2 regions of the Bacillus sp. SORGH_AS_0510 genome follow, and region 2 is predicted to be linked to the other one. Evidence: a T-box and tRNA genes for the amino acid it is inferred to sense, from the RefSeq annotation. Region 2 holds a T-box; the other holds one or more tRNA genes.
What was found. A T-box is a leader RNA that pairs with one kind of tRNA and senses whether it is charged. The one in region 2 lies ahead of QE429_RS08680 (valine--tRNA ligase), so its partner is inferred to be a tRNA-Val.
Positions count from the first base shown of each region.

Region 1 (14,673 bases), 1.6 Mb from region 2:
GAAAGAACAGGTAAAGATATTAGAAAAGATGCCTGTACAATTCGCGTGTAACTGCTCGAAGGATCGTTTTGCCAATGCGATCATTGGATTAGGGAAAGCTGAAATTGATGCTATGATTGAGGAAGACGGACAAGCGGAAGCTCATTGTCACTTCTGTAACGAGAAATATCTTTTTACTAAAGAAGAATTAGAAGAAATGAAACAGGAAGCGAAATAAGCATTCCTAGGGGGAAAGAAATTGGGGAAGAAGCAGCTTTGGATGGTAATTGCTGCCCTTATTTTGGTGAATGTCCTAACGATTGCTTTTTATCAGTCAAGAGTAAAAGAAGCAAGCGGGGCAGCGATGAGCGAGGAAAGCGTTGCAACAATAGGGAAAACGGAGATTTCTAGGCAAGATTGGCTAAATGAATTAGAAGCCAAATATGGAAAAGATGTTTTAAAGGAAATGATTGATCAGAAGGTTGTAACAGAGACCGCAGCTAAGTACAAAATAAAAATCTCAGATCAAGAGGTTGAGCGTGAATTTAGAATGCTCCAAACGACTGTGGATCCACTTAGTCAAAAGAATCATGCGAGCGAGAAAAAGTGGAAAGAAGAAATACGTAACACCCTTCTGTTAGAAGAGCTTTTAACAAGAGATGTGGCAGTATCGACGAAAGAGTTGAGAAGGTACTATGCGGAAAACAAAAGTGTTTTCAAGGTTCCTACTGCTTATCATCTATCACATATTATTGTGAAAACAAAAAATGAAGCAACAAAAGCATCGAAAGAGCTAGCACATGGGTCTAGTTTTTCCGCATTGGCCATGGAGCGTTCGATTGAGGAATTCTCGGCTAATGAAGGCGGAGATATCGGATATATTACGGAAGAGGATGAACGCTATCCAAAAAAATATATCGAAACGGCTAAAAGGCTGAAAAAGGGAGCATATAGCAAACCGTTAAAGGTTGAAGACGGATATGCCCTAATAAAGCTTGAAGGAAAGCTAAACGGCAAAAGCTATTCCTTTGATGAAGTGAAAGAACAAATACGCAGACAAATTGCCCTTGAGCAAATGAAAACCCCTGCAAACGCTTCAACATTTTGGGACGAAGCTGGGGTAGAATGGTTCTACGGCAAAGATAAAAACAAAGATTAAGAAGAAGAAAAAACACAGGGGAACTTCTGTGTTTTTCTTTTACGAAATTTGCGGAAAATTTAATTATTTTAGTGAGTTAAAACGATTGACAAAACAAGTATAAAACTGGTAAATTTGTGATAAATCCAATAAAAATACTCGGAATAGAGGTGCCAATATGGTTCGTGTTGCAAATTCAGTTGCCGAATTAGTCGGCCAAACTCCTATTGTAAAATTAAACAGATTAGTAGATGAAAATAGCGCTGAGGTTTACTTAAAGCTGGAATATTTTAATCCGGGCAGCAGTGTAAAGGATCGAATCGCATTAGCAATGATTGAAGCAGCAGAGGAAAAAGGCTTAATCAAGCCTGGAGTAGATACAATCATTGAACCTACTAGCGGAAACACTGGAATCGGACTTGCGATGATTGCTGCAGCAAAGGGATACAAAGCAGTTTTTGTTATGCCCGAAACCATGAGTTTAGAAAGACGCAACTTGCTTCGCGCTTATGGTGCAGAATTAGTATTAACCCCTGGTCCAGAAGGAATGAAAGGGGCAATTGCTAAGGCGGAGGAACTTGTAAAGGAGCATGGTTACTTCTTACCACAGCAATTTAAGAATGAAGCAAATCCTGAAGTTCACAGAAGAACAACAGGTAAAGAGATTGCTGAACAAATGGACCAGTTAGATGCTTTCGTTTCAGGAATTGGAACTGGTGGAACCATTTCAGGAGCAGGTAGTGTGCTTCGTGAAAAATTCCCAGAGGTTACAATTTATGCGGTAGAGCCACAGGATTCACCAGTATTATCCGGTGGAAAACCAGGCCCGCATAAACTCCAAGGACTTGGAGCTGGATTTGTTCCTGATACGTTAAATACCGATATTTATGATGAGATTATAAAGGTTGGAACAGAAGAAGCTTTTGAAGCATCACGCCGTGCAGCGAAGGAAGAGGGAATTTTGGGTGGAATCTCTTCAGGTGCAGCTATTCATGCAGCTTTAGAAGTGGGTAAGAAGCTTGGAAAAGGGAAAAAGGTCTTAGCGATCATTCCAGATAACGGTGAGCGTTACTTAAGTACACCACTTTATCAATATGATGTTGAGTAAATAAATAGGAGGAGGCATTGGCAATTGCCAGTGCTTCTTTTTTTATAGCTGTGTTAAAGAACAGTGTTGATTTATACATCCTGTTAATTGGAACGGAAGGCACGAAGACTCCTGTGGGAGTATGGTTCAGGGGAAACCCCGCAGACGCTTGCGTCGAGGAGGCCCGCCGAAACACCCACGAACCGCTCGCGTCTGGAGCGGAAATCAACAGGCAAGTTTAACAGAGCCTTTTTTATAGGAATATATAAAATTCGACTTCGGGAATTGTCCAGCTCCAGCGCCTAGCCAGTTTTCACCCTGAATATTCTTTTATGAGTATCTTGTAACAATCATGGTTTGATAAAGCGATGATTGTTACAGCACCGGTCAAATAACCTTCGGCAAGTAAAGTCAAAGAGCGACTTTTCTTGCCGAAGAACATTTGCCTGTCGGGGCTGACCAAGGCGCTTGCGCTTTTCTTTTAATATGAAACTATTTGTCATTTCATGTATGATAAAGGGAGTGAAATATTTTAGCTAGGAGGAATTGGGTTGAACGCACACCAAGGACAAATCCATTGTGGACCTTATACCTTAGACTTTACAAAGAAAACCATGATTATGGGCATTCTAAATGTCACTCCAGATTCCTTTTCGGATGGTGGGAAATATAATCACATTGATAAAGCCATCCTTCGTGCAAAAGAGATGGTTGCGAACGGTGCGGATATAATAGATATTGGTGGAGAATCAACCCGGCCAGGATTTGCAGCTGTTTCCGTGGAAGAAGAGCTAGAGCGGGTCATCCCTATGATTAAGGCTGTATCCCAACATGTCCAAATACCAATCTCTATTGATACCTATAAGGCAGAGGTTGCCAAACAAGCCCTTGAAGCTGGTGCTCATATTATAAATGATATTTGGGGTGCGAAGGCAGATGATCAAATGGCGCACGTGGCAGCTCGATTTGATGCTCCCATTGTGTTAATGCACAATCGCCATGATCGTAACTACCAAGTTTTCATGCGTGATGTCATTAATGACCTATATGAAAGTATTGCGATTGTAAAAAAAGCAGGGGTCAAAGATGAAAAGATTATTCTTGATCCAGGAATCGGATTTGCACGAGATTTTCAGCAAAATGTGTTGACGATGCAGAATCTAGATAAATTAGTGATGCTTGGCTATCCCGTTCTTTTAGGAACATCAAGAAAATCCTTAATTGGACAAGCCTTAAACCTCCCTGTGGAGGAAAGAATGGAGGGTACAGGTGCAACCATCTGTTACGGAATACAAAAAGGCTGCCACATCATTCGTGTGCATGATATTAAGGAAATGAGCAGAATGGCGAAAATGATGGATGTGCTAATGGGAAAGGGTGAAGCGCTTGGATAAGATTTTTGTCAACAGAATGGAGTTTTACGGATACCATGGTGTATTTCCTGAAGAAAATCGCTTAGGACAACGATTTGCGGTTGATTTAACTGTATCCGTTGACTTAAGAAAAGCAGGAGAAACAGATGAACTGGAGCACTCTGTCAATTACGGTGAACTCTATCAGGTTTGCAAGGAGATTGTTGAGGGGAAACCGTATAAGTTGGTGGAAGCTGTTGCCGAGCAAATTGCTTCAAGTATATTAGAGCAATTTGCATTAGTCCAAGATGTAACGGTAAAAGTGATTAAACCAGATCCACCTATTCCTGGTCACTACCGGTCGGTTGCAGTTGAAATTATGAGGAGTAGATCATAGTGGAAAATACAGCATTTATAGCTCTTGGTTCTAATATGGGAGATCGCTATGGGAATCTAATGAGTGCAATTAAACATTTATTAGATTATTCACAGATAGAGTTAGTAAATTATTCCTCTATCTATGAAACAGATCCTGTTGGTTATGAAGACCAGGATTTATTTTTAAACATGGTAATCGAGATTCGAACAGCATTTAGTGCAATGGAACTATTAGATGTCTGTCTGAAAACAGAATTAGTTCTTGGAAGAAAAAGGGAAGTAAGATGGGGCCCACGTACAATTGACCTTGACATTCTCCTTTATAACCAAGAAAATATTGAAACAGAGAAACTAGTAGTTCCGCATCCGAGAATGCTAGAACGGGCATTTGTTATGATTCCGCTTTTAGAAACAAATCGAAACATCAGTATTCCAGAAATGGAAAAACCTCTTACAGCATGGTTAAATGCAATACCTGATAAAGAAGGAGTCCGAATATGGAAGCAGAAAAATGGGGAAGACGTATTCGAGCCTATCGAAAGCTAAAAGGTTATACACAAGAAGGCTTCTCGAGGGAACTAGGTGTATCAGTGTCAATATTAGGAGAGATTGAAAGAGGAAATCGTCTGCCTGCAGAAGATTTACTAGAGCGTATTGCTCACTCCTTAAAAATAACTATAGATGATTTAAGTCCGAAAGAATAAGGAGGGCGTAATAGTTGTTAAAGATCGGCGATATTGAAATGAAAAATCCTGTTGTCCTAGCACCAATGGCCGGTGTATGTAACTCAGCATTCCGTTTGACGGTCAAAGAATTTGGAGCAGGCTTAGTTTGTGCTGAAATGATTAGTGACAAAGGAATCGTTTTAAAAAATGAAAAAACAATGAATATGCTCTATATTGACGAGCGTGAAAAGCCACTAAGCTTGCAAATTTTTGGCGGTGAAAAAGATACACTCGTAGAAGCAGCGAAATTCGTAGATAAAAACACGAATGCAGATATCATCGATATTAATATGGGCTGTCCGGTTCCGAAAATTACGAAATGTGATGCTGGGGCGAAGTGGCTGTTAGATCCCAATAAAATCTATGAAATGGTTTCTGCTGTTGTTGCAGAGGTAGAAAAACCAGTTACAGTTAAAATGCGTATGGGATGGGACGACGAGCATATTTTTGCGATTCAAAACGCCCAGGCTGTTGAGAGAGCAGGCGGTAAGGCAGTTGCCCTTCACGGTCGTACGCGTGTTCAAATGTATGAAGGAAAAGCAAACTGGGATATCATTCGTGAAGTTAAACAATCTGTTAACATTCCGGTAATCGGTAATGGGGATGTGCAAACACCACAGGATGCGAAAAGAATGCTAGATGAAACTGGTGTTGATGGCGTCATGATTGGCAGAGCAGCTCTAGGAAATCCATGGATGATTTACCGTACGGTTCAATATTTAGAAACAGGTAAATTAATGCCAGAGCCTTCTGTGCGTGAAAAAATTGATGTATGCATCCTGCACCTAGATCGTCTTATTGCACTTAAGAGTGAGTATATCGCTGTACGGGAAATGCGTAAGCATGCCGCTTGGTATTTAAAAGGTGTTCGCGGAAATGGAACAGTCCGCAATGCTATCAATGAGTGCAATACAAGAGAAGACCTAGTCATCCTTCTTAACGGTTTGGTTGCTGAAGTGGAAGAAAAGGAACAAAGTCAATTAATCGTAGGTTAATTTGACAATGAATCTCTCTTTTTCTATACTATTTTTGTTTAGAATGAAGCTGCCAGTAGAATAACTGGCAGTTTTTATTCTATTTACGTACTTTTTTGATGTCTGAATTCTTAAGTTTGTGTAAAATAATATAGTATGTAAAAAAAGTGATAATGCGCGGATTTGTTTAGCGTTTTACATAATAAAAAAATAAATGGAGTTGATAGCTTTGAGTCAGGAAGAATTAAATGACCAACTGAGGGTCAGACGCGAAAAAATGAGCAGTATGCGTGAACAAGGACTTGATCCTTTCGGTAAGCGTTTTGACCGTTCTCACAGCGCAATGGAATTGATTAATCAATATAGTGAAACAGAGAAGGAAGAGCTTGAAGCCCAGAATGTTTCTGTTTCTTTGGCAGGCCGTATTATGACGAAGCGTGGTAAAGGGAAGGCCGGATTTGCCCATATTCAAGATTTAACTGGTCAGATTCAAGTGTATGTTCGTCAGGATGCAATTGGTGAAGAGTCGTATAAGATATTCGATTCTGCAGATTTAGGCGATATCATCGGCGTAACGGGTACTCTATTTAAAACCAAAGTCGGTGAGCTTTCTGTAAAGGTTGAGAATTTTGAATTCTTAACAAAAGCACTTCGTCCACTTCCAGACAAATTCCACGGTTTGAAAGATGTAGAGCAGCGCTACCGTCAGCGTTACTTGGATCTCATCATGAGCCAAGAGAGCAAGGCGACATTTATTGCTAGAAGCCGTATTATTCAATCGATGCGTCGTTATTTAGATAGCCACGGCTATTTAGAGGTGGAAACACCAATGATGCACTCTATCGCTGGAGGAGCATCCGCTAGACCGTTCATTACACACCATAATGCTTTAGATATGCCACTATTTATGAGGATTGCAATTGAGCTTCACTTAAAGCGCCTTATCGTTGGTGGTCTTGAAAAGGTGTATGAAATCGGCCGCGTATTCAGAAATGAGGGAGTGTCAACACGCCACAACCCTGAATTCACAATGATTGAATTGTATGAAGCGTATGCAGATTACAGAGATATCATGAGCTTAACAGAAAACCTAATTGCACATATTGCAGAAGAGGTTGTAGGAACTACGACTATTCAATATGGAGACTATGAAGTAGATCTTAAACCAGAGTGGAAAAGACTTCACATGGTAGATGCAATTAAAGAATATACAGGTGTAGACTTCTGGAAAGAAATGAGTGTTGAAGAGGCACGTCAACTTGCAAAAGAATACGGCGTAGAGATTAACGATAACATGCTTTATGGTCATATTGTTAATGAGTTCTTCGAGCAAAAGGTTGAGGAGAAACTGATTCAACCTACATTTATTTACGGTCATCCTGTAGAAATTTCGCCATTAGCGAAAAAGAATGAGGAAGATCCTCGCTTCACAGATCGTTTTGAATTGTTTATTGTAGCTCGTGAGCATGCGAATGCCTTCACAGAACTAAATGATCCAATTGATCAAAGAGAACGCTTTGAAGCACAATTAAAAGAACGTGAACAAGGAAACGACGAAGCCCATATGATGGATGACGACTTCGTCGAAGCATTAGAATATGGAATGCCGCCAACAGGTGGACTAGGAATCGGTATTGACCGCCTAGTAATGTTGTTAACCAACTCACCATCTATTCGCGACGTCCTACTATTCCCATTAATGCGTCATCGTTAATTTTTTGAAAAAGTGTCGGGTAAAACCGGCACTTTTCTTTTGTATCATTAGTATGAATATTTTTACTTTAGATAAATAAGAATAAAAGCGAAAAAGGCTATTGCGCCCTAGTGATAATGGTGGTATATTAATATCTGTTGCTGCGAGACAGTAACACAGCAAGAAAAAAGAAATTAAAAAAGTTATTGACTTTCGGTTGATAACTTGGTAAGATAATAAAGTCGCTTTTGGGCGACGGTGAGATTGTTCTTTGAAAACTAAACAAACAAAAACGTCAACAAACAATAACATTTAACTTCTTAAATGAAGTTAGCCAACGTAACAAAATGAGCTAATCAACTTTCTTGGAGAGTTTGATCCTGGCTCAGGACGAACGCTGGCGGCGTGCCTAATACATGCAAGTCGAGCGAACCACTTCGGTGGTTAGCGGCGGACGGGTGAGTAACACGTGGGCAACCTGCCTGTAAGACTGGGATAACACCGGGAAACCGGTGCTAATACCGGATAATCCTTTTCCTCACATGAGGGAAAGCTGAAAGTCGGTTTCGGCTGACACTTACAGATGGGCCCGCGGCGCATTAGCTAGTTGGTGAGGTAACGGCTCACCAAGGCGACGATGCGTAGCCGACCTGAGAGGGTGATCGGCCACACTGGGACTGAGACACGGCCCAGACTCCTACGGGAGGCAGCAGTAGGGAATCTTCCACAATGGACGAAAGTCTGATGGAGCAACGCCGCGTGAGCGATGAAGGCCTTCGGGTCGTAAAGCTCTGTTGTTAGGGAAGAACAAGTACCGGAGTAACTGCCGGTACCTTGACGGTACCTAACCAGAAAGCCACGGCTAACTACGTGCCAGCAGCCGCGGTAATACGTAGGTGGCAAGCGTTGTCCGGAATTATTGGGCGTAAAGCGCGCGCAGGCGGTCCTTTAAGTCTGATGTGAAAGCCCACGGCTCAACCGTGGAGGGTCATTGGAAACTGGGGGACTTGAGTGCAGAAGAGGAAAGCGGAATTCCACGTGTAGCGGTGAAATGCGTAGAGATGTGGAGGAACACCAGTGGCGAAGGCGGCTTTCTGGTCTGTAACTGACGCTGAGGCGCGAAAGCGTGGGGAGCAAACAGGATTAGATACCCTGGTAGTCCACGCCGTAAACGATGAGTGCTAAGTGTTAGGGGGTTTCCGCCCCTTAGTGCTGCAGCTAACGCATTAAGCACTCCGCCTGGGGAGTACGGCCGCAAGGCTGAAACTCAAAGGAATTGACGGGGGCCCGCACAAGCGGTGGAGCATGTGGTTTAATTCGAAGCAACGCGAAGAACCTTACCAGGTCTTGACATCCTCTGACACTCCTAGAGATAGGACTTTCCCCTTCGGGGGACAGAGTGACAGGTGGTGCATGGTTGTCGTCAGCTCGTGTCGTGAGATGTTGGGTTAAGTCCCGCAACGAGCGCAACCCTTGATCTTAGTTGCCAGCATTCAGTTGGGCACTCTAAGGTGACTGCCGGTGACAAACCGGAGGAAGGTGGGGATGACGTCAAATCATCATGCCCCTTATGACCTGGGCTACACACGTGCTACAATGGATGGTACAAAGGGCTGCAAGACCGCGAGGTTTAGCCAATCCCATAAAACCATTCTCAGTTCGGATTGTAGGCTGCAACTCGCCTACATGAAGCCGGAATCGCTAGTAATCGCGGATCATCATGCCGCGGTGAATACGTTCCCGGGCCTTGTACACACCGCCCGTCACACCACGAGAGTTTGTAACACCCGAAGTCGGTGGGGTAACCGTAAGGAGCCAGCCGCCTAAGGTGGGACAGATGATTGGGGTGAAGTCGTAACAAGGTAGCCGTATCGGAAGGTGCGGCTGGATCACCTCCTTTCTAAGGATATAAGCTGGACCTATGAGCCAGACAAAACATGTTTGTTTGATTGTTTTCTGTTTGTTTAGTTTTGAGAGTGCAATTTCTCTCTGACTAGTTGGTCTTTTACAACTAGATTTAAACGTTCTAATATTTGCTTTGCTCCTGCGCCATAGCGTATTCGAAGAGGTAACTCTTCAGCTCGTCGCAAGGCAGCATGATGCAAAAGCTCTGATGCTCAATCATGATGTGATTGAAGTCAGTAGCCTCGTTCTTTGAAAACTAGATAATCGTAAAGAAGAAAGTCAAGAAACATCGAGTAATCGCCATTTTAGTTTTCTCTCTATTATATATAGAGTAATAAACCTTTTAGGTTAAGTTAGAAAGGGCGCACGGTGAATGCCTTGGCACTAGGAGCCGATGAAGGACGGGACTAACACCGATATGCTTTGGGGAGCTGTAAGTAAGCTTTGATCCAGAGATTTCCGAATGGGGAAACCCACTGTTCGTAATGGAACAGTATCTTTACCTGAATACATAGGGTATTGAAGGCATACCCGGGGAACTGAAACATCTAAGTACCCGGAGGAAGAGAAAGCAAACGCGATTCCCTGAGTAGCGGCGAGCGAAACGGGACATAGCCCAAACCAAGAGGCTTGCCTCTTGGGGTTGTAGGACACTCTACATGGAGTTACAAAGGAACGGGGTAGATGAAGCGGCCTGGAAAGGCCCGTCAGAGAAGGTAAAAACCCTGTAGTCGAAACTTCGTTCCCTCCTGAGTGGATCCTGAGTACGGCCGGACACGTGAAATCCGGTCGGAAGCAGGGAGGACCATCTCCCAAGGCTAAATACTCCCTAGTGACCGATAGTGAACCAGTACCGTGAGGGAAAGGTGAAAAGCACCCCGGAAGGGGAGTGAAATAGTTCCTGAAACCGTGTGCCTACAAGTAGTTAGAGCCCGTTAATGGGTGATAGCGTGCCTTTTGTAGAATGAACCGGCGAGTTACGATCCCATGCAAGGTTAAGTTGAAGAGACGGAGCCGCAGCGAAAGCGAGTCTGAATAGGGCGAATGAGTATGTGGTCGTAGACCCGAAACCAGGTGATCTACCCATGTCCAGGGTGAAGTCCAGGTAACACTGGATGGAGGCCCGAACCCACGCACGTTGAAAAGTGCGGGGATGAGGTGTGGGTAGCGGAGAAATTCCAATCGAACTTGGAGATAGCTGGTTCTCTCCGAAATAGCTTTAGGGCTAGCCTCACGTTGTTAGAGTCTTGGAGGTAGAGCACTGTTTGGACTAGGGGCCCTCATCGGGTTACCGAATTCAGACAAACTCCGAATGCCAAAGACTTATCCGTGGGAGTCAGACTGCGAGTGATAAGATCCGTAGTCAAAAGGGAAACAGCCCAGACCACCAGCTAAGGTCCCAAAGTTTACGTTAAGTGGAAAAGGATGTGGAGTTGCTTAGACAACCAGGATGTTGGCTTAGAAGCAGCCACCATTTAAAGAGTGCGTAATAGCTCACTGGTCGAGTGACTCTGCGCCGAAAATGTACCGGGGCTAAACGTAACACCGAAGCTGTGGATTGACATCGTAGATGTCAGTGGTAGGAGAGCGTTCTAAGGGCGTTGAAGCTAGACCGTAAGGACTGGTGGAGCGCTTAGAAGTGAGAATGCCGGTATGAGTAGCGAAAGATGAGTGAGAATCTCATCCACCGTATGCCTAAGGTTTCCTGAGGAAGGCTCGTCCGCTCAGGGTTAGTCGGGACCTAAGCCGAGGCCGAAAGGCGTAGGCGATGGACAACAGGTTGATATTCCTGTACCACCTCTTTATCGTTTGAGTGATGGGGGGACGCAGGAGGATAGGGTAAGCGCGCTGTTGGATATGCGCGTCTAAGCAGTTAGGCTGGAAAGTAGGAAAATCCGCTTTCCGTAAAGGCTGAGCTGTGATAGCGAGGGAAATTTAGTACCGAAGTTCCTGATTCCACACTGCCAAGAAAAGCCTCTAGCGAGATAAAAGGTGCCCGTACCGCAAACCGACACAGGTAGGCGAGGAGAGAATCCTAAGGTGAGCGAGAGAACTCTCGTTAAGGAACTCGGCAAAATGACCCCGTAACTTCGGGAGAAGGGGTGCTTTTTGAGGTGAATAGCCTCGAAGAGCCGCAGTGAATAGGCCCAGGCGACTGTTTAGCAAAAACACAGGTCTCTGCGAAGCCGCAAGGCGAAGTATAGGGGCTGACGCCTGCCCGGTGCTGGAAGGTTAAGAGGAGGGGTTAGCGCAAGCGAAGCTCTGAATCGAAGCCCCAGTAAACGGCGGCCGTAACTATAACGGTCCTAAGGTAGCGAAATTCCTTGTCGGGTAAGTTCCGACCCGCACGAAAGGCGTAACGATCTGGGCACTGTCTCAACGAGAGACTCGGTGAAATTATAGTACCTGTGAAGATGCAGGTTACCCGCGACAGGACGGAAAGACCCCGTGGAGCTTTACTGTAGCCTGATATTGAATTTTGGTACAGCTTGTACAGGATAGGTAGGAGCCGTAGAAGCCGGAGCGCTAGCTTCGGTGGAGGCGTCGGTGGGATACTACCCTGGCTGTATTGAAATTCTAACCCGCACCCCTTATCGGGGTGGGAGACAGTGTCAGGTGGGCAGTTTGACTGGGGCGGTCGCCTCCTAAAGAGTAACGGAGGCGCCCAAAGGTTCCCTCAGAATGGTTGGAAATCATTCGTAGAGTGTAAAGGCACAAGGGAGCTTGACTGCGAGACCTACAAGTCGAGCAGGGACGAAAGTCGGGCTTAGTGATCCGGTGGTTCCGCATGGAAGGGCCATCGCTCAACGGATAAAAGCTACCCCGGGGATAACAGGCTTATCTCCCCCAAGAGTCCACATCGACGGGGAGGTTTGGCACCTCGATGTCGGCTCATCGCATCCTGGGGCTGTAGTCGGTCCCAAGGGTTGGGCTGTTCGCCCATTAAAGCGGTACGCGAGCTGGGTTCAGAACGTCGTGAGACAGTTCGGTCCCTATCCGTCGTGGGCGCAGGAAATTTGAGAGGAGCTGTCCTTAGTACGAGAGGACCGGGATGGACGCACCGCTGGTGTACCAGTTGTCTTGCCAAAGGCATCGCTGGGTAGCTATGTGCGGACGGGATAAGTGCTGAAAGCATCTAAGCATGAAGCCCCCCTCAAGATGAGATTTCCCATAGCGTCAAGCTAGTAAGAACCCTGAAAGATGATCAGGTTGATAGGTCAGAGGTGGAAGCGTGGTAACATGTGGAGCTGACTGATACTAATCGTTCGAGGACTTAACCAAGTTTTAAAGCGAACTCAAATGTTTATTGAACTTTCTTCTACATTATCTAGTTTTGAGAGAACGAACTCTCAAATAAAATAGTCTGGTAACTATGGCGAGAAGGTCACACCCGTTCCCATACCGAACACGGAAGTTAAGCTTCTCAGCGCCGATGGTAGTTGGGACGAAAGTCCCTGTGAGAGTAGGACGTTGCCAGGCTATCTATTATATGGAGGATTAGCTCAGCTGGGAGAGCATCTGCCTTACAAGCAGAGGGTCGGCGGTTCGATCCCGTCATCCTCCACCATATATTTTCCAAATTATTTGCCGGTGTAGCTCAATTGGTAGAGCACGACCGAATAAGCTTCCTGAAATATCATCAGCATACTGACCGAGCTGCTTCTTGATTAAGCTTTCTGAGGACAGGATGACGATAACAAGGAAAACGTGTACAATTTAATATTTTTTCCAAACTATTGCCGGTGTAGCTCAATTGGTAGAGCAACTGACTTGTAATCAGTAGGTTGGGGGTTCAAGTCCTCTCGCCGGCACCATTTTTTCTAAGAATTTATCTTTGTACGAGCCATTAGCTCAGTTGGTAGAGCCCGTTCGAATAAGCTTCAATGATTTAGCATCAGGGCACACGCCGAGCTGCTACTTGAATAAGCTTACTGAGGCGGGGGCATCCGTCGCAAATCAAAGATTAGTGAATCATCTTAATTCGAGAGCCATTAGCTCAGTTGGTAGAGCATCTGACTTTTAATCAGAGGGTCGAAGGTTCGAGTCCTTCATGGCTCACCATTTTTAAAGAATTTAGCGGGTGTGGCGGAATTGGCAGACGCACCAGACTTAGGATCTGGCGCCGCAAGGCGTGGGGGTTCGACTCCCTTCACCCGCACCATTTAAACTTAATATGCGGAAGTAGTTCAGTGGTAGAACACCACCTTGCCAAGGTGGGGGTCGCGGGTTCGAATCCCGTCTTCCGCTCCATATGTGCCGGGGTGGCGGAACTGGCAGACGCACAGGACTTAAAATCCTGCGGTAGGTGACTACCGTACCGGTTCGATTCCGGTCCTCGGCACCACTTTTAAATATATGCGCCCGTAGCTCAATTGGATAGAGCGTCTGACTACGGATCAGAAGGTTATGGGTTCGACTCCTTTCGGGCGCGCCATATTTTACGGGAAGTAGCTCAGCTTGGTAGAGCACTTGGTTTGGGACCAAGGGGTCGCAGGTTCGAATCCTGTCTTCCCGACCATTCATATTTTACGGGGCCTTAGCTCAGCTGGGAGAGCGCCTGCTTTGCACGCAGGAGGTCAGCGGTTCGATCCCGCTAGGCTCCACCAAAAAACATGTTGACAATAATTTTATTATTTGTTAACATATAAAAGTCGCACATACGACAAATTGTTCTTTGAAAACTAAACAAACAAAAACGTCAACAAACAATAACATTTAACTTCTTAAATGAAGTTAGCCAACGTAACAAAATGAGCTAATCAACTTTCTTGGAGAGTTTGATCCTGGCTCAGGACGAACGCTGGCGGCGTGCCTAATACATGCAAGTCGAGCGAACCACTTCGGTGGTTAGCGGCGGACGGGTGAGTAACACGTGGGCAACCTGCCTGTAAGACTGGGATAACACCGGGAAACCGGTGCTAATACCGGATAATCCTTTTCCTCACATGAGGGAAAGCTGAAAGTCGGTTTCGGCTGACACTTACAGATGGGCCCGCGGCGCATTAGCTAGTTGGTGAGGTAACGGCTCACCAAGGCGACGATGCGTAGCCGACCTGAGAGGGTGATCGGCCACACTGGGACTGAGACACGGCCCAGACTCCTACGGGAGGCAGCAGTAGGGAATCTTCCACAATGGACGAAAGTCTGATGGAGCAACGCCGCGTGAGCGATGAAGGCCTTCGGGTCGTAAAGCTCTGTTGTTAGGGAAGAACAAGTACCGGAGTAACTGCCGGTACCTTGACGGTACCTAACCAGAAAGCCACGGCTAACTACGTGCCAGCAGCCGCGGTAATACGTAGGTGGCAAGCGTTGTCCGGAATTATTGGGCGTAAAGCGCGCGCAGGCGGTCCTTTAAGTCTGATGTGAAAGCCCACGGCTCAACCGTGGAGGGTCATTGGAAACTGGGGGACTTGAGTGCAGAAGAGGAAAGCGGAATTCCAC
Region 1 is NZ_JAUTAU010000001.1:140,340-155,012, reverse strand. Features, by position in the region: gene hslO (Hsp33 family molecular chaperone HslO) at 1-217, shown strand, start outside; gene QE429_RS00915 (peptidyl-prolyl cis-trans isomerase) at 239-1,138, shown strand; gene cysK (cysteine synthase A) at 1,296-2,225, shown strand; gene folP (dihydropteroate synthase) at 2,819-3,598, shown strand; gene folB (dihydroneopterin aldolase) at 3,591-3,953, shown strand; gene folK (2-amino-4-hydroxy-6-hydroxymethyldihydropteridine diphosphokinase) at 3,953-4,480, shown strand; gene QE429_RS00890 (helix-turn-helix domain-containing protein) at 4,432-4,638, shown strand; gene dusB (tRNA dihydrouridine synthase DusB) at 4,653-5,654, shown strand; gene lysS (lysine--tRNA ligase) at 5,848-7,347, shown strand; rRNA gene QE429_RS00875 (16S ribosomal RNA) at 7,689-9,226, shown strand; rRNA gene QE429_RS00870 (23S ribosomal RNA) at 9,578-12,513, shown strand; rRNA gene rrf (5S ribosomal RNA) at 12,595-12,711, shown strand; tRNA gene QE429_RS00860 (tRNA-Val) at 12,724-12,799, shown strand; tRNA gene QE429_RS00855 (tRNA-Thr) at 12,971-13,046, shown strand; tRNA gene QE429_RS00850 (tRNA-Lys) at 13,218-13,293, shown strand; tRNA gene QE429_RS00845 (tRNA-Leu) at 13,309-13,393, shown strand; tRNA gene QE429_RS00840 (tRNA-Gly) at 13,408-13,482, shown strand; tRNA gene QE429_RS00835 (tRNA-Leu) at 13,488-13,576, shown strand; tRNA gene QE429_RS00830 (tRNA-Arg) at 13,590-13,666, shown strand; tRNA gene QE429_RS00825 (tRNA-Pro) at 13,674-13,750, shown strand; tRNA gene QE429_RS00820 (tRNA-Ala) at 13,763-13,838, shown strand; rRNA gene QE429_RS00815 (16S ribosomal RNA) at 13,998-14,673, shown strand, end outside.
Region 1: it encodes a tRNA-Val, which carries the amino acid that the T-box ahead of QE429_RS08680 (valine--tRNA ligase) is inferred to sense. The anticodon was not compared.

Region 2 (14,673 bases):
AGGTATTAATATCAATTACATTATTATCAATTATCTTTTTATCTTTTATGAGCTTTTTTCCTCAAATGGGATTTATGAATAATCAGAATGAAAGTAAAACCCAAGCAATTAATACCGCAAAAGAAGTACTTATTGAATGGCAAGGCATGGATGATCTGAAAGCATTTCTTGTCGATCCTACAAATGACACCTTAGATGATTTGCCTAGTAATAAAAAAACAGAAGGTGTCTATTATTATTTTTATACAACAAAAAACAACTATGATGTGACTATTAGGATAAACATTTTACCTAGTAAAGAATCCAAAGTAACTAAAGCACATCTAATCAGAGTTCAATTATTTAATAAGAAAGGTAAGCTTGTTAGTGAAACATATGGTTATGTTCTTAGATAGGAGAGGTTATTTATTGAGTCGAAATGAACGAGGCATAACACTTATCGAGGTTTTAATTGCAGTAGCAATTCTTTCAATTATTGGTGTTGTTATTTCGAATGTTTTTTTTCAGGGCTATTCTTATTCTAAAAAAGCAATATCCAGAAACTCTATGCAGCAGGAAACAAACATTCTTATTACCAACCTTAAAAAGATACATCAAACAAATATTAATTATTCAATCAAATCTTCCAATTGTGATATAACTGTTAACTATCAAAAAGACACCTCTACTGCAACTCAAACACAAGTATTTAGCCATTCACAAATTTGTTACAAGATTGATATAATAGTTGACTCTATTAATCAAGGTTCTGGACCGATTAATATTGAACCCAACAAATCTGACATCAAACTTAATATAAATACTAGTGATAAAAACAATCCAGGAAATAATCTGACTATAAGTACATTTCTTTTTCGAATGAAAGGGGTTGGTTATTAATGTTAATCACTAAGAGTGAACAAGGTTATGCACTTGTTACAGTTTTGCTAATAGTAGTAATTTTTATGGTCGTGTTTCTGTCTTTCATGGGTCAAGCCTTTTCAAGTGTGAAGCAAAACCAAGTGGTAGAAAAGAAATCACTTTCGATCGATACTGCCGAAATGGGCGTAACATATTATCAAGTAGCGGTTCAAAATCTATTTGAGTCTAAACAAAGTGTTGTAAACGATAGAGTAAAGGCAATAATGACAGCAACACCTACGGCAAATTTCAAAAAACAGACAGCAATTGTTCTTGCAGATGAAATACAAAAAAGCTTTCCCATAGGTAGTACACAAGCGGCAATTCCAATAAGTGATACTAATGCTTCATTTACGATTAGTAATTTAATAGCTACACCAGGTACTGATTTGAATGCTAGCAAAGTTTTTATTACATTTGATATTCTTGGTCAGGAAAATACAACAAGTAGCGGATCCAAACTTACGGCTAAAATGTCAATAAATTTAGATACTATTTCTAATTTGGCAAACAGTGGTACTTCTGGTACCTATTCTCTACCAAGCTATAATGAAATTCTAAAGCCTAAAGCTGGATGTACTACTCTGGATTGCACCGAAGTTTATATAATTGGAAACGGGAATTTCAATGGAAATAATCTATTTAAAAAGTCAACTCAAACTATTTATACTACAGGTTCATTTACTCAAGTTGGGACAGGTAATGAAAATAATAAAAGTAATATTTCCATTCATGCTGAGGGACCAATTTCCATCGGAAATAATATGAATAAGGCATTGAATTTTAAAGTGGAAACTAAGGATAATGCATATTTCGGTGGCCATTTAGATATTTATGGTACATCTAGAATACAGATTGGAGGAAATGCCACAGTGGCTAAATCGTTATCAATAGGATCTTCCTCTAAAATGTGTGTACGAGGCGATTTGACTGCTGGGAGCATTTCCGTTTCTACAAGTAATCCAGCAGGGAAGTTATTAGTATATGGGAAAGTAAATGGTAGTACGACGTCTCCTTATAGGGTAACCGACGCAGTCTTTAAATCAGAATGTGGAACTTACATCCCTTCAACTTTCCAAATTAACTGGGGAGATGATATAAATACAGTAATCAATAATGTTGATTATAAATAAACAAAAAGGAGTGAGACTGTTTTATAAACAGTCTCACTCCTTTTTAACATGAAGAATACTCCGCCACCCGATTGCGTCCAGCCCTCTTAGCCCCAACATAAAGAGCTCTGTCTGCATGACGTATCAATGCTAATGGATCTTCAGCATCTTCCGGCGCAGTTGCCACTCCGATAGAAGCGGTGATTTTCACCTGTTGATGCTTCTGATCTAATGACTGACTTATACAAAACGGCCAGTTTGCGATGGATTGACGGATGAGTTCAGCCATTTGATATGCTTCTTCTTTTGTTACATCTGGTAGCAGGACAACAAACTCTTCGCCACCATAACGGGCTACAGTTCCAAGTCCTCCAGCAAGATTACTTAGACGTTTTGCCAGTTCACAAAGGATTTCGTTTCCGCTTTGATGACCGTAGGTATCATTTACCTGTTTAAAGTGGTCAATATCGAGAATGATTAATGACAACACTTTACGCTCAAACCGAGTGAGTTTCTCATATTCCTCAGTTAGCATGTTCTCAAAGTAGCGGTAATTGTATAAGTTCGTTAAAGAACACCTTTCACTCTGTCTCTTTGTTAATTCATAATGACGGGCATTTTCTATTGCGATGGCAAAATGAGAACATAGAATATCAATTATCATTAGCTGAGATTTTTCATATGCACGTTTTTTTCTAGATGCTAACAATAAGACCCCAATTAACTTTTTACTTCTAATAATAGGAACACCCAGAATGCTTTCAGCATCTTTTGGAATGTAGTCATTTGAATATTGGATCCAATCCTTCTTTGCTTTAAATAAAAAAGCCTTTCGGTTAGCCCAAACCATCCCACTAATTCCTTCATGGATACTCATTGAATGTTTGACATTTGAAATCGTATTCCCAGATTCAAGGTGGCGAATCAATTTCAGTTCATCACCATTAGCCTCAAGGATATAGGCATAATCAACTGGCAGCATTTCAGTTAACTTTTGGATGAATAGGTCAACTACATCGTTTGTAAGTAGCTTTTCGGCCATCTTGTGGCCAATTTCCGCTGCTTTTTGCAGGTACTCATTGATTTTTTCACTAGAATAATACAGATTAAAAACCATAGATAGGCTTACAAACGGAACTCCAACAAATAGTAGAGAAAGTAAGCCTACCTGGTTATTATTATAGAGAATGTACAAAACAAATCCAATTGGGAAGGTAATAATTGTTGTAATTGTCTCAACAAATAATTCTTTTCCAAAAAAAGATCCCTTAATTTTATAGATGACATATACGTTAAAAGCTAGAATGATTTGATTTAAGGTGTAGCTTAAAACTGCATACAAGCCAGCAAGTAACAAAAAATTAGCATTAGTTTGTAGCCCGAGACCTGTTCGGCCTCCTACTAAATAGTAAAATGCACCACTTAAAAATGAAACAAAAAAGAACATAATCAGGTTAAGCGGCAGGCGGAAATACTCTCCTTTACGAAGTATCCTTAGCTTTAGCAATAATACAACAACCGCAATTTGTGCAAAGATAATTTCAATAAACAAGCCAAACCGCAAAAAGGTAGCTAGGGCCACCCATTGAATTAAAAAAATAAACGTTTCATTAATAACAATTGGCATGGAGGCAACCACAGAGGTTAACAGTAAAAATGCCAATAGATCTATCCAATACCCGGAAATATCAGGAGGATACGCTTGATAAGTAAACCACAGACCTGCTGGAACTATTAAGAACCATGCAAGAAATATCGCTTTTTTTGTTTGTGGTTTAACCATCTAAACCCACCTCCTCTAATTATCATTAATTCAAGATAAAAATATTTTACCACTTTTATATTGGCTTGTCACAAAGAAATCGTCATATTTTTCAAATATTTACATAAATGTGGTTTAATCTCAGAAATAAAATAGAGTGAACCAGTGATTACGAGCATACCAGTAGAATCTAGAGTCTCGATTTCCTCTAATAAATAGGTTTTCCAGTCCGAAACAGCCACTTTATTAGAGGACTGGCTGATTTTCAGTAATTCTTCTCCAGCCGCTGCTCGCGGAAAATCAAAGCTGACAAAGGAAATCTGATTAGCCACTTGGTCGAGCTTAGCAATCATTTCATCCAGCTTTTTATCCTTTAATGCTGCAAATACAATATGAATGTTTCTTTCGTGGTATCTGGTGGATAACTCATGTACTAAGGCAGTAATTCCTTCCTCATTGTGAGCCCCATCGATAATAACTAACGGTTTATCTGATAAGATTTCAAATCTTCCTGGCCAGTAGGCATTTTTTAAACCATCGCGAATGGCTTGTTCGGAAATTGCAAACGAGCCCTCTTGATTTAAGTATTCCGCAGCACAGACAGCAAGGGCTGCATTTTCAGTTTGATGCTTACCGATCATACTGATTTCAATCCCATACAAGGTTTGTGTTGGTGTCGTTAAATTGAAGATCTCGCCCTTTGCCTTTGATTCGTGTTCACTGATAAAGAATTCCTTGTTCAATCGGTAAATAGGGGCCTTCATGTTTTCAGCTTGTTTTTCAATTACCTTTAAGGCGCCTGGATGTTTAACAGCAGTAAAAATTGGAGTATGTTCCTTAATGATTCCTGCCTTTTCAAAAGCAATTTCCTCATAAGTGTTTCCAAGGATATTCGTGTGATCCAAACCGATATTGGTAATAATTGAGGTTAGTGGATGAATGATATTCGTAGAATCAAATCGTCCCCCTAACCCTACTTCGTAAACAACCACGTCCACTTTTCCCATCTCAGCAAAATAATAAAAAGACATAGCGGTGATGACTTCGAATTCAGTCGGTCCACCAAGCTCTGTTTCTTCTAATTCGTCTGCCAATGGGCGAATCACATTTGCGAGTTTGACTAATTCCTCATCTGAGATTGGTTTTCCGTTGACACTAATTCTTTCATTAAATTGCTCGATATATGGTGAGGTAAAGGTACCAACTGTATAGCCTGCTGCTTCTAAAATATTGCGGAGATAGGTGACCGTTGACCCTTTTCCGTTTGTCCCACCTACATGAATCGTTTTGATCTTGTTTTCAGGGGACCCCAGCTTGTCCATCATCCATTCCATCCGTTTTAAACCCGGCTTAATTCCAAGCCGTAATCTTGCATGGATCCAGTCAAGGGCTTCTTTATATGTTGTAAACATTCCTGACACCCCATTTAGTTTCTTTTTATAAAGGGAAGACGAATTCCAATCTGGAATTCGCCTCACCAACTGTTATTACCCTCTTAATTCTTTAATGCGTGCTTCAACAATGCCTCTCTTTTCTAGATAGTCCTGTTCTTTGGCACGCTCTTCAGCAACGACACTTTCAGGTGCTTTTTTCATGAAGCCTTCATTGCTTAATTTCTTTTGGACACGTTCTACTTCTTTATTTAACTTCTCGTATTCTTTTTCAAGACGAGCGATTTCTTCGTCGATATTAATTAAACCTTCAAGCGGAAGAATGATTTCTAAGCCTGTAATAACAGCCGTCATCGCTTTTTCAGGTGATTCCATATCGATGCCCATTTGTAATTCCTCTGGATTACAGAAGCGCTCGATATAGCTGCGATTCGTTTCAATCGCTTTTAGAACTTGTTCGTCCTTCGCTTTAACCAGCATTTTAATTTTCTTGCTCATTGGTGTGTTTACTTCCGCACGAATATTTCGTACCGCACGAATCATTTCCATGAGAAGCTTCATATCTTGTGCAGCCTGTTCATCGGAAAGCTCTGGCTTTACTTCTGGCCATGCAGCTGTCGTAATGGACTCTCCAGCATGTGGAAGGTTCTGCCAAATTTCCTCGGTAATGAATGGCATGAACGGATGTAATAGACGCATCGTCTGGTCTAATACATAAGCTAAAATGGAACGAGTGGTTTTCTTAGCCGCTTCATCTTCACCGTATAATGGAAGTTTCGCCATTTCGATGTACCAGTCACAGAAGTCATCCCAAATGAAGTTGTATAGCGCGCGGCCTACTTCACCGAATTCATAGCGGTCAGAAAGCTTTGTTACGTGGTCGATCGTTTCATTTAATCTTGTTAAAATCCACTTATCTGCTACTGATTTTTCACCACTGAAATCAATTTCTTCGTAGGTTAGGCCATCCATGTTCATTAAGGCAAAACGGGAAGCATTCCAAATTTTATTCGCAAAGTTCCAAGTTGCCTCTACCTTTTCGGTGCTGTAGCGTAAGTCCTGACCTGGTGACGATCCTGTTGATAGGAAGTATCGTAAGGAGTCTGCCCCGTATTGATCAATCACATCCATTGGATCGACACCGTTTCCAAGCGATTTACTCATTTTGCGACCTTGTTCATCCCGAACCAAACCGTGGATCAGAACATCTTTGAATGGACGCTCGCCAGTGAATTCAATACTTTGGAAAATCATTCTGGATACCCAGAAGAAAATGATATCGTAACCCGTTACAAGAACGTCTGTTGGGAAGTAGCGTTTGAAATCGGCGGCTTCCTTGTTAGGCCAACCCATGGTTGAGAACGGCCATAATGCTGAACTGAACCAAGTATCAAGTACGTCTTTATCCTGCTCCCAGTTCTCTGCGTCTGCTGGTGCTTCATGACCTACAAAAACTTCTCCTGTTTCCTTGTGGTACCAAGCTGGAATACGGTGTCCCCACCAGAGCTGACGTGAAATACACCAGTCGCGGATATTTTCCATCCAACGTAGATACGTTTTTTCAAAACGGTCAGGAACGAAGTTTACTTTATTTTCTTTCTCTTGTAGGGCTATCGCTTCATTAGCGAGCGGCTGCATTTTTACAAACCATTGTGTAGAAAGATATGGTTCAACTACTGCACCACTACGCTCAGAGTGACCAACGGAATGAAGATGCTCTTCAATTTTGAAAAGAACGCCTTGTTCTTGAAGGTCTTTCACGATTTGCTTACGGCATTCGAAGCGATCCATGCCTTTATATTTTCCTGCTTTGTCATTCATAGAACCGTCTTCGTTCATCACAAGTATACGCTCAAGATTGTGACGGTTCCCTAGTTCGAAATCGTTCGGGTCATGTGCAGGTGTAATTTTTACTGCCCCAGAACCGAAGTCCATATCTACATAATCGTCTGCAACAATTGGAATTTCACGGCCAACGATTGGCAGAATGACTGTTTTTCCAATCAAATGCTTGTAGCGATCGTCTTCCGGATGTACCGCAACCGCTGTATCACCAAGCATGGTTTCTGGACGTGTAGTTGCAACCTCGATCGAGCCAGAACCATCTGCTAATGGATATTTCATATGGTAAAAGGCACCCTGAACATCTTTGTAGATAACTTCAATGTCAGATAGGGCTGTTTTTGTTGAAGGGTCCCAGTTAATGATATATTCGCCGCGATAGATTAGGCCTTTATTATAAAGGGTAACGAATACTTCGCGAACCGCATCTGATAAGCCTTCATCTAATGTGAAACGCTCACGGCTGTAATCAAGACCTAAGCCAAGCTTTGACCATTGCTGACGGATGTGTGAAGCATATTCTTCCTTCCACTTCCATGTCTCTTCAACAAACTTTTCACGGCCTAAATCGTAACGGCTCTTGCCTTCACTGCGCAGTTTCTGTTCTACCTTTGCCTGTGTGGCAATTCCGGCATGGTCCATACCAGGAAGCCAAAGGACATCATAGCCTTGCATCCGTTTCATTCGTGTAACGATATCTTGAAGGGTTGTATCCCATGCGTGACCTAGGTGAAGCTTTCCTGTTACGTTTGGTGGTGGAATAACAACGGTATACGGTTGTTTTCCCTCATCATCTTTCGCTTCAAAATACTTTCCTTGCAGCCACCAGTCATAACGACCTTTTTCTATTGTCTGTGGATCGTACTTCGTTGGCATTGTTAATCCTTTTGTTTCCATGTTACTTCCTCCTTCTTGTAATCCTTTCCACTGAAAAACAAAAAACCCCAATCGTCATAAAAGGACGAATGGAGTTTGCTTCGCGGTACCACCTTTTTTCCAATCCATAAAAAACTGGATTGGCACTTAACGGGATAACGGATTTCATCCGTCTTCAACTAATAGGATCATTGAATCCGTTCGCTAAAGAAGCTCTAGGGCGACCTTCTGATGTTCCTCTTAGGAAATCTTTCAGCTAATGATTTCCCTCTCTAAAAGCAGGATGGCATCGTACTCTTCCCTGTCTATGCTTTGTTTTTTAAATTATATAGTTATACTACCGAAAAAAAGGGTTTGACGTCAATCATGATAACCAATTTTTTTATTTTTTATACTGTATGTATTTAATGGAGAACTTCTATGGGCATTTGGAATATATATAAATAAATGTCAAATCCCAATGGGGAGGTTCTGGGATGAAGAGGAATTTTCATAAGTACAAATACAAACCTTGGTTCATTACGTGCCGAAGGATTGCTGCCCAGTTGATTGTTCCGTTTACTATTTTTCAATTTATCCGGACATTGCTTTTACCAACTATTTTCGATGTATTGCTATTAACCTGTTTTCTTGTCATTGCTGTTTCTATCTATTTTGACATAGTTTAAGGAGCCCATCTTGCAGAGTTATGACTGCTGCTGGGCTCCTTCTTTTGCTTTCTGTGCATTTTCAATTTCCGTCATTTTCATCACAATATACTCCGAATTCTTTAAATGCCAATACTTTTGTTGTAACTGGGTCACATACTTCAATTCATTCTTGGGCTTCTGCTTGCGGTAATAGCTTTCCGCCACCTGAATGATCGGTATCGGAAGGGCTAAATAGCTGAAGAATAATAGCTTCTCATCCGGCTTGTATGGAAAATATTTTAGATAATGATACACCCAGTCAATCGCTGTATCATTCCGCTTCGGTCTCGTATTGATGGCACGAGAAAGATACGGAAGAAGATCATGGATGGGCGAACCATATCGGGCATTCTCAAAGTTAATGAAATAGCCGTACCCGCGATCATCAAATAAGAAATGCTCGGCAGCTAATTTCCCGTGCGTAATCACCATGCGAGCTTTTTCAGTATCCTTTGTGTTTTCGTACCATTCTTCAAACTTTGACTTGGAAAACCTTAGCGCCTGGCTTATTTCGTTGTAATACATGCAATACAACAGTTCAAACGGTGACATGTAGGTCTTTTTTTCACATTGATCGATAAAGCCCTCAAGGAATTCTTGATGTTTTTCCATTTGCTGAATCGTTTTTTCATAATGCTCCGTTCGTTCTTCTTTATTGACCGTTACTTCTTTTGCCGAAAGAGTATGGAGCCTTGCTAATTCGCGAAATAATTGCTGATTGGTAGTTTCACGGTTACTTGTTACATCATTAGACATCCAGGGCATCAGATAATACAATTCATTCTCGTGAAGCACGGCATACCTGCCGTCCATCGTCGGATAAATTGGCACGATTCGATTAAACCCTTTTTGATAAAGTAGATGCACATGACGAATGAAATCCGTCCCAATAGCAGGATTGATTTTCTTTAAGGCAAATGTCCCTTTATGGGAGTAAATTTTTTGAACCGTCCCATAATCCTCAACAAAATGAGGTTCAATATAATAGTTTTGTAAAATCGGTGCCAGTTGTTGTACTAGATTGGTCTCATTCATTTGAATTCGCCCTTCTTTCAATGAAAAAGCCGAATTAGCTTTTAAAAGAAGCTGAGCAGGTCAAAGAAAACCCGCTCACCTTTTGTGAATCATTATCTACTTACAAATGCACTTGGGATGTATAAGACCTGCCCCTCGTACACATCTTGATTGAGTTCTAGATTGTTAACGCGCAATAGATTTTGTACCGTTACATCATAACGATCTGCAAGGGTATTTACGGTATCGCCTTTTTGTACAATACAAACTCTTAATTTCGCTTGGTCAGAGGCTTCGTCTTTCCTTGCAAAAAATTCCGTGAGCGTCATACTCTTCTTCTTGGCTGGCTTTTTCTTTTTCGCCTTCGGTGGTTCATCAGATGAGGATGAAGAAGAGCTTTCTTCTACGTGTACGACTTCCTCTTCGAAGACTACCTCTATTTGTGGTGCTGCCTCTTCATGAACAACCACTACTTCTTCTTCAACTTCAACCGGCTGACTAGGCTCGCTTCTTGCCCAGGCAGGTTCATATTCTTCCTGTTCCTCTGCTGACGGCTGATAGTTGAAAGTTGGAAATCTCGGCACAGCTTCCACACTTTCTTCTTCCTGTTGCTTTCTTGCCTCTGCTTCGAATAAATAGTTGTTCTGGTATGTGCTTTGGACAGCCGCTTGTTCAATGGCTGCTTCTTCTTCCTCTTCTTCTTCTGTTTCGTAACGGTTAAGTATCTCATACTCTGGTTGTTCTTCTTGTTGCTGCTGCTCCGAGCCATATAACCCACTGATGGTCAGCTCAGCAGATAGCTTGAGACAACTGCGCTCTGGCGTTGAATAGTCAAAGGATTCCACGAGAACATCGATGTCATAGATGCTTTGAATCCGATTATTCGGGATGGTGATATCGACTGGGAAACGATGTGAAAACTCACAAGTACCTTCTTCCTCGCGTTCAGCCACCCTCTCGACAAACTTTTGGGACGTTACTTCGTCGTCCCCGCCCTCATTGCTAGATTCGTAACTTTTATATTCGCCGGTAAGCTCCAACGAACCACGTATGGTTACGTACTGATCGTTTTCCTGGATGGTAATATCCGGGTCTAGAGAAATCGATAGAAGTTCCTCGACTTCCTGTCCTTTTCTAAACCACAAAGATTCCTCCAAAGAAAATCGTAGGCACGATTGATTCTCTTGGGACAAAGCGACTCCTCCTTTCGTATCCTTCACGCAAAATCACTATGTCACTTTCACTCTATGAACGAAGGGATTTATTTATGATAAAAACATTATGGTGGAAGGAAAAGAATTAGGGTTATTCTGGTTTGATTCGTTCGTATTCGGTTGCAAACTTGGGTCGATTTTCAGATTCGCTGATAAAAGGTCTGAATTCGCCGATAACATGGGAAAATTCGCTGATAGAGGATTGGAATTCGCTGATAACATGGGAGAATTCGCCGATAAATCAGTTCACCGGTATGACGGAGTGTAATTTCACACCAAAATGTACGCCTTTTTACACAAATTTTGGTATTTATAAAATGAATTTTAATTGATTGGCTCAAAATTAAACGTGATTGGCTGATTTTTATTAGTGATTGGCTGATTTTCGATGGAGATTGGCTGATTTTCGATGGAGATTGGCTCATTTTTCGAGGATATTGGATATTTTTCCATATTTTACCAACCAATACACCCACCCCACAAAAAAAGCACCCACCAAAATTCAGGTGAGTGCTCCAAATTTTATTTAAGCTTCGAAAAAGCAACTTCCGCTGCTTGAATTGTCTTCTCGATATCTTCATCCGTGTGGGCAGTCGATAAGAATAATCCCTCGAATTGAGAAGGTGGTAAAAAGATACCCTGCTCCGCCATTTCACGGTAGTATTCAGCAAAGAAATCTAAATTAGATGTTTTTGCTTTTTCAAAATTAACAACCTCTTCATTGGTAAAGAAGAAACCAATCATGGAACCAGCGCGGTTGAATGTGATTGGAATATCATATTTTTCCGCAGCTGCCTTAAAGCCTTTTTCTAGAAGATCACCCTTGCGGATAAACTCTTCATAATGTTCTGGAGTTAATTGGCTCAAGGTTTCATATCCGGCTGTCATGGCAAGCGGGTTACCTGAAAGAGTTCCTGCTTGATAAATTGGCCCGCTTGGAGCGATTTGGCGCATGATTTCGGCTTTACCACCGTATGCTCCTACTGGAAGTCCGCCACCGATTACTTTTCCAAGACACGTAATATCAGGTGTTACATTAAAGAATCCTTGTGCACAGTTGTAGCCCACGCGGAAACCGGTCATAACCTCGTCAAAGATAAGCAATGCCCCGTTAGTTGAAGTAATCTCGCGCAGCCCTTCCAAGAAGCCTGGAAGTGGAGGAACAAGACCCATATTTCCAGCCACAGGTTCAACAATGATACACGCGATATCATCACCGAATTGTTCAAACGCATATCTTACGCCTTCAAGGTCGTTATAGGCCACGGTAATCGTATTTGATGCCACACCTTGTGGAACTCCAGGGCTGTCCGGAAGACCTAGCGTAGCCACACCTGAACCCGCTTTAATTAAAAGAGAATCCCCGTGACCGTGGTAACAGCCTTCAAATTTTAAAATCTTATTACGGCCTGTATAGCCTCTTGCTAAACGAAGAGCACTCATCGTTGCTTCTGTACCGGAAGATACCATGCGAACGACTTCGATCGATGGAACACGTTCAATTACAAGCTTTGCCAGCTCATTTTCCATCAAGGTAGGAGCACCATAGCTTGTGCCAAGCTCCACTACCTTTTTCATCGCTTCTACAACACGGTCATTGGTATGACCAAGAATCAGTGGTCCCCATGAAAGAACATAGTCGATGTATTCATTGCCATCGATATCATAAATCTTAGACCCTTTTCCTCTTTCCATAAAAATCGGGTCCATATTTACTGATTTAAATGCACGAACCGGGCTGTTTACGCCGCCGGGCATCAGGTTTTGGGCTTCTTTAAATGCTTCAATCGAATTAGTATACGAGCGCATCCTTTTCCCTCTTTTCAAAAATGATTATTGGTCTTCTTTTAACCAGCGAATCGCATCTTTTGCTGCATAGGTGATGATCAAGTCTGCACCCGCGCGCTTCATCCCCATCAACATTTCAAGCACTGTGTTCTTCTCGTCAATCCAGCCGTTAGCAGAAGCGGCCTTAATCATGGAGTATTCACCGCTTACGTTATAAATAACGATAGGCAGGTTAAAGGTATTTTTCATATCACGAACAATATCAAGGTATGGCATACCTGGCTTAACAATTAAGAAATCCGCACCCTCTGCCACATCTGATTCCGCTTCTCTGAATGCTTCCATGCGGTTTGCAGGATCCATTTGATAGGTTTTACGGTCACCGAATTGTGGTGCACCTTCTGCTGCTTCACGGAATGGTCCGTAGAATGCAGAAGCATATTTCACGGCATAAGACATAATTGGAATCTCTGTAAAACCAGCTTCATCAAGACCCGCACGGATCGCAGCCACAAAGCCATCCATCATGTTAGATGGCGCAATAATGTCAGCCCCTGCTTGAGCTTGTGCAATAGCTGTTTTTACAAGAAGATCTAATGACTCATCGTTTAGAATCTTCTCGCCTTCCACAACACCACAGTGTCCATGGCTTGTGTATTCGCATAAACAAGTATCTGCTACAACGATGATTTCTGGGAAATGCTCTTTAATATAACGTGTTGCTACCTGAACGATCCCGTGGTCATGGTAGGCTTGTTCACCACAAGCATCCTTAGTCGCTGGAATACCGAATAATAGAACAGACTTAATACCGTGTGCCACGATATCTTCCATTTCTGCATGAAGATGATCGATTGATACCTGGAATACACCCGGCATTGACGACACTTCGTTGCGAATGTTTTCCCCTTCATAAATAAACAGCGGATAAATAAAGTCCTCCGCCTTCAGATGATTTTCTCTAACAAGCGCGCGCATGCTGGCACTAGAACGCAGGCGGCGGTGACGTTTGAATTGAAGTTCCATTTATGTTTCCTCCCTATCTAAGTAAGCAATTGTGCTTTTTATCATGTCTTTAACGGTATATTCTTGTGGCGAAGCATGAACAGGCAGTCCGTATTCCGCCAGCTTTTTTTCTGTTACCGGTCCAATACAACCAATAACACACTTTTTCAGCTGTTGCTCGAGTCCGTACGTGTTAACTACCTCCATCAAATGGTCCACTGTAGAAGGACTAGTAAACAGCAAAATATCCAACTGTTCAACTGCTAACATTCTAGCCAATTTTTCTCGGCTTTCATCGGGCAGATATGTTTCGTAAATAACAATTTCATCCACTACAGCACCGACTTCTGTCAAAGCCTGCGAAATGTATTCCCGCGCAAGATTTCCTTTTGGTAGCAAAACCCGCATACCATGTTGGATATAGGGCTGAAACTCCTCCACAAACACCTCTGCTACATATGCAGATGGGATAAATGCAGGAGTCAATCCTTTTTCCATTAAAACCTCTGCCGTCTTTTTACCAATCACAGCGATTTTCGGAAAAGCTTCGCCTATCATTTCTTTTTTGTAAAAAGAAAAAAAGGTTTCAACCGTTACATTGCTCGTAAAAATAATCCAGTCATATGTATCAAGGGCCTTCAAGGAGTCTTGAAAGCGATCGATTTGTTCAACGGGTCGAAAGGCAATAAGAGGGATTTCAATAGGAATCCCTCCTTCTCTTTCCACAAGCTGTGAAAAGGATCTTGCATGGCTCTCCCCTCTTGGAACAAGAACCTTTTTATCAAGCAGGGGCAACGATTGGATCATCGACCTTCAAGCTCCCGTTTTACCTTTTCAATCAGGTCCTTGGCTCCTTTTTCAATTAATAAGTCAGCAGCCTGCACACCAAGCTCTTCCGGATTTTGGCCTCTTAGTTCCTCTTTGTAGATCTCTTGACCCTCTGGAGAAGCAACGAGTACATTCAACACGACTTCGTCATTTTCATCCACACGGGCAAAGCCGGCAATTGGCACCTGGCAGCCACCCTCCATTTTTTGCAGGAAGGCACGTTCTGCACGGACCGCTCTTTCTGTTTTCTTA
Region 2 is NZ_JAUTAU010000001.1:1,713,087-1,727,759, reverse strand. Features, by position in the region: gene QE429_RS08705 (type IV pilus modification PilV family protein) at 1-395, shown strand, start outside; gene QE429_RS08700 (type II secretion system protein) at 409-879, shown strand; gene QE429_RS08695 (hypothetical protein) at 879-2,033, shown strand; gene QE429_RS08690 (sensor domain-containing diguanylate cyclase) at 2,077-3,795, opposite strand; gene QE429_RS08685 (bifunctional folylpolyglutamate synthase/dihydrofolate synthase) at 3,864-5,186, opposite strand; gene QE429_RS08680 (valine--tRNA ligase) at 5,262-7,904, opposite strand; T-box leader at 7,962-8,200, opposite strand; gene QE429_RS08675 (hypothetical protein) at 8,360-8,551, shown strand; gene ysxE (spore coat protein YsxE) at 8,570-9,607, opposite strand; gene spoVID (stage VI sporulation protein D) at 9,700-10,806, opposite strand; gene QE429_RS08660 (hypothetical protein) at 11,125-11,253, opposite strand; gene hemL (glutamate-1-semialdehyde 2,1-aminomutase) at 11,323-12,609, opposite strand; gene hemB (porphobilinogen synthase) at 12,634-13,614, opposite strand; gene QE429_RS08645 (uroporphyrinogen-III synthase) at 13,615-14,400, opposite strand; gene hemC (hydroxymethylbilane synthase) at 14,397-14,673, opposite strand, start outside.